3 regions of the Lutispora sp. genome follow, and region 2 is predicted to be linked to each of the others. Evidence: riboswitches for the same ligand, from Rfam matches in the RefSeq annotation. Region 2 holds a riboswitch; each other region holds the start of a gene.
The links. Region 2 has a riboswitch for S-adenosylmethionine ahead of metF (methylenetetrahydrofolate reductase [NAD(P)H]). Riboswitches for the same ligand answer to the same signal wherever they lie in the genome.

Region 1 (2,272 bases), on a different contig from region 2:
AAAACATTTAATAAGGATACAGTAAATGAAAATAAGCTGTTCCAAGGATTATCCCTCAATGTAAAAAAAGGAGATTTTATTACTGTAATAGGGAGCAATGGGGCTGGAAAATCAACACTTTTGAATATTATATCAGGAACCATACCCTGTGATGAAGGTTCCATATTCCTTAATGAAAAGGATATATCAAATATTCCTGAGCATAAAATAAGCAAGTTAGTGGGAAGGGTATTTCAGGACCCTAAAATGGCAACTTCTCCTTCAATGACTGTATTGGAAAATATGTCTATGGCATTGAATAAAAATAAATTATTTGGTTTTTCCTGGGGCATAGAAAGGAAAAAAATTAATGAAATAAAGAATTCACTTTCAAAGTTATCATTAGGCTTAGAAAATAAATTAGAAGTAAAGGTGGGACTTTTATCAGGAGGTCAAAGGCAGGCTATGGCCCTCCTTATGGCTACAATCTCAAATCCCTGTCTTTTATTATTGGATGAGCATATGGCAGCCTTAGATCCCAATACTTCTGAAATAATAGCCCAACTTACAGATAAAATTGTAACTGACAGCAAAATAACTACTTTAATGGTTACCCATAATCTTAAACAGGCTATAAGCATGGGAAACAGATTGATAATGATGCATAGAGGAAGGATTATTTTAGACATCGAGGGAGAAGAAAAGAAATCTTTGACACCAGAAAGGCTCATGGTACTATTTAGTGATAAAGAAAAGTCAGATATGTTGAGTGACCGGTTGATGTTGGCGTAAATAGGATAAAAAAGTAATTGACAAAACTGTGGTATGATGCTATACTACTTTTCAAATGAATATTTATTCTATCCAGAGAGGTGGAGGGACTGGCCCAATGAAACCCGACAACCGGCATTCTCATTCGAATGCAGCGGTGTCAATTCCAGCAGCATAAGCTGAAAGATAGAAAGGAAATTATTCTCTTCTGTTTTTCAGGAGAGTTTTTGTTTTTTAGAAATAGAATATCATGCTCTTATCCAGAGAGGTGGAGGGACTGGCCCAATGAAACCCGACAACCGGCATTCTCATTCGAATGCAGCGGTGTCAATTCCAGCAGCATAAGCTGAAAGATAAGAGAGGCGTTATCCCTCTTTTATCGTTGAGGGATTTTTTATTTTTAAAAAAAGCAGCAGCAAGAGGGGGCGTTAGAATGATCAGCATAGAAGGTTTATATAAAACATTTTTAGATACTGAAGGCGGTATAGAAGCATTAAAGGATATTAACCTTAAAATTGAAAAGGGAGATATTTTTGGCATAATAGGTCTGAGCGGAGCTGGAAAATCAACCCTTATCAGATGTATAAACAGACTGGAAGAACCTACAAAGGGGAGTATTATCATTGATGGTAAGGATGTAGTTAATCTAGACAAGAACCAACTTAGGGATATGAGAAGGAACATAGGCATGATATTTCAGCATTTTAATCTATTGAGCAGGAAAAATTGTAAGGAAAACATAGCTTTCCCATTAAAAATTATGAAATACGATAAAGAGCAAATTGAGAAAAGAGTTGATGAACTTCTGGACATTGTAGAGCTAAAGGATAAAAAATTGGCTTATCCAAGTCAATTAAGCGGTGGGCAAAAGCAAAGAGTAGCCATAGCAAGAGCATTGGCTACCAAGCCAAAAATACTCCTCTGTGATGAAGCTACATCTGCTCTTGATCCAAATACCACAGCTTCAATACTTAAGTTATTAAAAAACATAAATAAAACCTTAGGAATTACAATTGTCCTAATAACCCATCAGATGGAGGTCATCAAGGAAATATGCAATAAAGTTGCTGTAATATCTAATGGAAGCATAGTAGAACAGGGTAACACCTACAATGTATTTTCTAAGCCTTCTCATGAAATAACGAAGAGCTTTCTAAAAGATGTAACACTAAACATAGATAAAGATTCTTTAGATGATCCTGAAAATACTAAATTAGTGAGAATTACATTCTTCGATCACAAGGCAAAGGAGCCTTTGATATACAAGATTATCAAAAATTTTGATGTGGAAGCAAATATATTGTCTGGAAAGATGAGCAGCATACAGGGAAGGACCTATGGAAATCTGGTTGTTGGACTGAGAGGATCCAATGGAAATGTAAAGGATGCCATAGATTATTTGAAAGATGAAGGATTAGTAGTGGAGGGATTGAAACATAATGGAAGCTCTAATTGAATCAATAAAAAAAGTTGTACTCTTAATGCCGGTACCTTTATTTGAAACCTTCTATATGGTATTTGC
Region 2 (2,272 bases):
CTTCCTATAACATCCTCCAAAGGCAGATCTTTATCATTTAACTTATACCTATTGGCACCAAATGTATTGGTTGTTATCACATCAGCTCCTGCGCCTATGTAAGCTTTATGTATCTTTTCAATAACTTCCGGTTTCTCAATATTGTACCTTTCAGAGAGTTCTCCTGCTTTCATTCCATAAGCCTGTAGCATAGTCCCCATGGCACCGTCAAATACTAAAAATTTGCTAAAATCAACATTCCAACTCATTTGCATCTCCACACTTTCTATACATACAATTTTTTTCTTTGCATCTGCTGCATTTATCTACTACAACATTTTCTTCCCCTCTATGAAGCCCTATTAAAGCAGTCACCGACTTTCTTGGAATCATTATATAATTTTTGTTTACCGTAAGCCCAATCCTTATATGAGCTTTAAGCACTTCAATAATAGCCTTTTGATGAGTTATGGACAAATCCCCGTACCCTGGGCTATATCTATCGGTTATATTGTATCCTGCCTTTTGTGCCATCTCCTTTATCTCTTCCTGTACCTCATCACAGACAGCCTCTATTGCAGCAGTGGCACATGCGTCCATCACTATGCCCTTGGTAAGGTTTAGCCTGGAATAATATCCAATCCTCTTATCAACTTCAATGCCCAATGTGGCTGCCATAAGAGCACATCTATCCGAATTCTGCAGATGGTCTCTCAGATACCTGCTTTCAAAAATCAGGTTCGTATCCTTGAGAATAACTTTGTCACCTTGTTTTTCTATATCATATATATTATAAACAAAGCTTTTCTTCATCACTTCTCTTATTTCAGCGATACATTCATATATTAGATTTTCCATGGCTTCATCAATGCTTTGATTCTTGTAGCCAAGATATCTCAAAACTTCCATCCTGTCAATATTCACTGTAATCCCTCCGATTTAGAATATATTACACATAAATATACATAAAATCAATAATATTTTATTTTTCCTTGACAATTGCTTTTCTTTAGCTTAAAATTCTCTGTATACAAAACTTAATAATTACTTATCCAGAGAGGTGGAGGGACTGGCCCTATGAAGCCCGACAACCGGCATTCCCATTCGAATGCAGCGGTGTCAATTCCTGCAGGATTATGTGTTTATCCTGAGAGATAAGAGTGACATGTGCACAAAAGCATATGATGCTTTATAGCTTTGTAAGGTTGCTTTCTTATCCGAAAGTGGCCTTTTTTAATTAACCCCAATAAATGAATATCGTAAGCCATTGGCTTAGCTAATGATATAAAACTAACCAATCTATGAGAGGAGAACAAAAATGAAAATTAGAGACCTATTTATCAATAAGCCAGTAATATCTTTAGAAATATTTCCACCAAAACCCGAAACACCAATTGACACGATTTTCGATACAATAGACGCTCTATCTGACTTGAAACCTGATTTTATAAGTGTCACTTATGGGGCAGCAGGAGGCAGCAAGCACTATACAGTACAGATTGCAGATATTATAAAAAATAAATACGGCATAGAAGCATTAGCCCATCTTACCTGCATAAATTCTACAAAAAAAGAAGTAGAGGATATTTTGCAACAGCTTAAAAAGTCTAATATAGAGAATGTACTGGCTCTTAGAGGCGACAGACCACAGGATGAAAGCTATATTGCCCCAGAGGATAACGATTATAAATATGCATCGGATCTTATTGCTCATATAAAAAGTTTAGGAGATTTCTGCATAGGTGCCGCATGTTACCCGGAAGTCCATATTGAAGCAGAAAGTTGTATAGCTGATCTTCGCAGCTTGAAAAGGAAGGTTGAATTGGGTGCTGATTTCCTCATAACTCAGCTGTTTTTGGACAATAATTTCTATTTTGATTTCATTGAAAAAATAGGGATAATGGATATATCTATTCCTGTATCAGTAGGGATAATGCCGGTGATAAATAAAAAGCAAATAGAACGCATAACCAGTCTCTGCGGAGCAAGTATTCCTACAAAGTTCAGGCGTATCCTGGATAGATATGAAAACAACCCGGAAGCTTTAAAGGAAGCCGGTATTGCCTATGCAACGGAGCAAATAATAGATCTGCTTTCATCAGGTGTGGATGGAATCCATTTGTATACCATGAATAAGCCTGAAGTGGCTAGAAAAATTATAAAGCAAATATCCAGCATCAGAAGCCACTTTGAGAACCTTAATCATGCTTAAAAATCTTCATTCCCGGAAACTGTATTCCTATATAAATCGAGCCGAATTATTTACAATAATTCGGCTCTCGTTTAGGAAAGG
Region 3 (2,272 bases), on a different contig from region 2:
TACTATTATCTTTCTCCCTGTCAAGCCTGAATCTCCATGAGGTCCTCCAATTACAAATCTCCCGGTAGGATTGATAAAGTATTTTGTCTTCTCATCAAGCATATCTGCAGGTATTATAGGCTTAATAACATGTTCTATTATATCCCTCTCGATGGTGTCATGATCCACATCAGGGTGATGCTGGGTAGAAACCACCACTGTGTCAACTCTTACCGGCTTGTCATCTATATATTCAACAGTAACCTGGGTTTTGCCGTCAGGCCTTAGATAATCAAGTGTTCCATCCTTTCTTACCTGCGCAAGTCTTCTGGCTAATTTATGAGCTAGAGATATAGGCATAGGCATGAGTTCAGGAGTTTCATCGCAGGCAAAACCAAACATCATACCCTGATCTCCTGCACCTATGGCTTCAACCTCTTCTTCTGTCATTTCACCTTTTTTAGCCTCCAATGCCTTATCCACTCCAAGGGCTATATCAGGAGACTGCTCATTTATGGATGTGATTACACCGCAGGTTTCTGCATCAAAGCCAAACTTAGCGCGGGTATAACCTATCTCCTCCACTGTTTCTCTAACTATTTTCGGTATATCAACATAACATTGGGTGGTTATTTCACCCATAACCAAAACAAGTCCTGTTGTTGCACTGACTTCGCAAGCTACTCTGCCCATGGGGTCATTTTCCATTATGGCATCTAAAACCGCATCTGATATCTGATCGCAAACCTTATCCGGATGTCCTTCAGTAACAGATTCAGAAGTAAATAACTTTCTAATCATCCTATCTCCTCCTAATAAAAATATCTCCTTTGTGTAGTCCTATTATTCTCAAGACATAAAAAAAGCTTCTTCGATGAAGAAGCTCATTTTCATAAAGTTGAAAATCCATCCTCATCTTTCAGGATAAACCTGCAGGAATTGGCACCGCGCTCTTTGCCGGTTGCCGGGTTTCATAGGGCCCTTCCCTCCACCTCTCTTGATAAGGGTACTTATTATTCAATTCTAGAGTATATTAGCATATGTATCTAAAAATGTCAATAAGAAAGGCTTCCATTGGAAACATCAATAACAATCAAGGAAGCCTTTCTTGAAACCCATTACGGAAAGTTTATATTAAGGTAGAATTATACTTTCCTATGGGTTATAAAAAAGGCTTCCTGTTAGAAGCATTTTAAAAATAATGGTGGGGAAAGGTGGATTCGAACCACCGAAGTCTGAGACAACAGATTTACAGTCTGCCCCCTTTGGCCACTCGGGAATTTCCCCATATTCAATTGCCCATTTTTATCGGACAAAGACTATGATACATCATAGACATGGGTTTTGTCAACACCATTTTTACTGGAATTTATTACAGTTCATCAAACCATCTGCTGCCTTGATGAGCAGCAATTCTATAAATCAATATATCCAATAAGCCATAGAAAGCAAATAGCCCAATAAATATCTCTTTATAGCCCAGATTTAATAACAATATAGGAAGAAAGTTTAAAAATCCAAATGCTATGCTCATAAACATTATCAATACACCATTTATATTCTGCTTAACCGCTTTTTGTTCGTTATCCCAATTCAACTTGGGAAATTTTAAATCCAGCAATATTCCTAGATAATTAATAAAAACAGCTGAAGGTAAGCTTATCATGAGAGCCATTAATACCATATTTACAGGTAAGGAAAACAAAATCCAAACCACCGCTAAACCTATGATTATACCTGCAAGCCCCATCATCGTTCCTGACATAACCTTGGCATTTATGATGACCTTATAATTAACAGGCAAGTATTTTGATACATATAGGTTTTTCCCTTCTCTGGATATGGCGGTTGAAGAAATCATGTTGGTACCGCTTATAAACATTGCAGCACTGGCCACACCTGCTACAGCATATCTCAAAGCATTCGGGTTGCTAAGTTGTGCTACGGCGCTCCTAAACTGTTCTATCTCTCCCCCTTTTGTAAATATTGGTATCAAAATGAACACAGGCCAAAGGAAATTCATCAAAACGCAATTTAGAAAATATACCGGTGTTCTGAAAAGCAGTTTTAATTCTTTAATACAAAAAGCTATAAGATGACTTTTCCTTTTGTAAAGATTGGCTTTTGATGCTTTAGTCTTTCTGGAAGAGGCAGCTTCTGTCAATCCCACCACGCCTTTTAGATAAAGTTTATCACCTAAATATAAAAATATTCCTAAAAATATTCCCGCTCCAGCAATAGCAATTAGCATATTGCCCACAGAATAAATGAAGTCAGCGTGGTTTGTCAGCGC

Region 1: it holds a riboswitch for S-adenosylmethionine, as region 2 does, so the genes downstream of both, ACESM9_RS02285 (methionine ABC transporter ATP-binding protein) here and metF (methylenetetrahydrofolate reductase [NAD(P)H]) in region 2, are expected to answer to the same signal.
Region 3: it holds a riboswitch for S-adenosylmethionine, as region 2 does, so the genes downstream of both, metK (methionine adenosyltransferase) here and metF (methylenetetrahydrofolate reductase [NAD(P)H]) in region 2, are expected to answer to the same signal.

What each region holds. Positions count from the first base shown of each region.
Region 1 covers NZ_JAWLCK010000006.1:51,808-54,079, forward strand. The annotation lists gene ACESM9_RS02275 (ABC transporter permease) at 1-2, shown strand, start outside; gene ACESM9_RS02280 (ABC transporter ATP-binding protein) at 1-771, shown strand, start outside; SAM riboswitch class I at 837-943, shown strand; SAM riboswitch class I at 1,004-1,110, shown strand; gene ACESM9_RS02285 (methionine ABC transporter ATP-binding protein) at 1,184-2,206, shown strand; gene ACESM9_RS02290 (methionine ABC transporter permease) at 2,190-2,272, shown strand, end outside.
Region 2 covers NZ_JAWLCK010000056.1:3,582-5,853, reverse strand. The annotation lists gene ACESM9_RS09220 (homocysteine S-methyltransferase family protein) at 1-248, opposite strand, end outside; gene ACESM9_RS09215 (vitamin B12 dependent-methionine synthase activation domain-containing protein) at 232-903, opposite strand; SAM riboswitch class I at 1,025-1,140, shown strand; gene metF (methylenetetrahydrofolate reductase [NAD(P)H]) at 1,298-2,191, shown strand.
Region 3 covers NZ_JAWLCK010000157.1:465-2,736, forward strand. The annotation lists gene metK (methionine adenosyltransferase) at 1-780, opposite strand, end outside; SAM riboswitch class I at 889-986, opposite strand; tRNA gene ACESM9_RS14215 (tRNA-Tyr) at 1,182-1,266, opposite strand; gene ACESM9_RS14220 (putative ABC transporter permease subunit) at 1,352-2,272, opposite strand, start outside.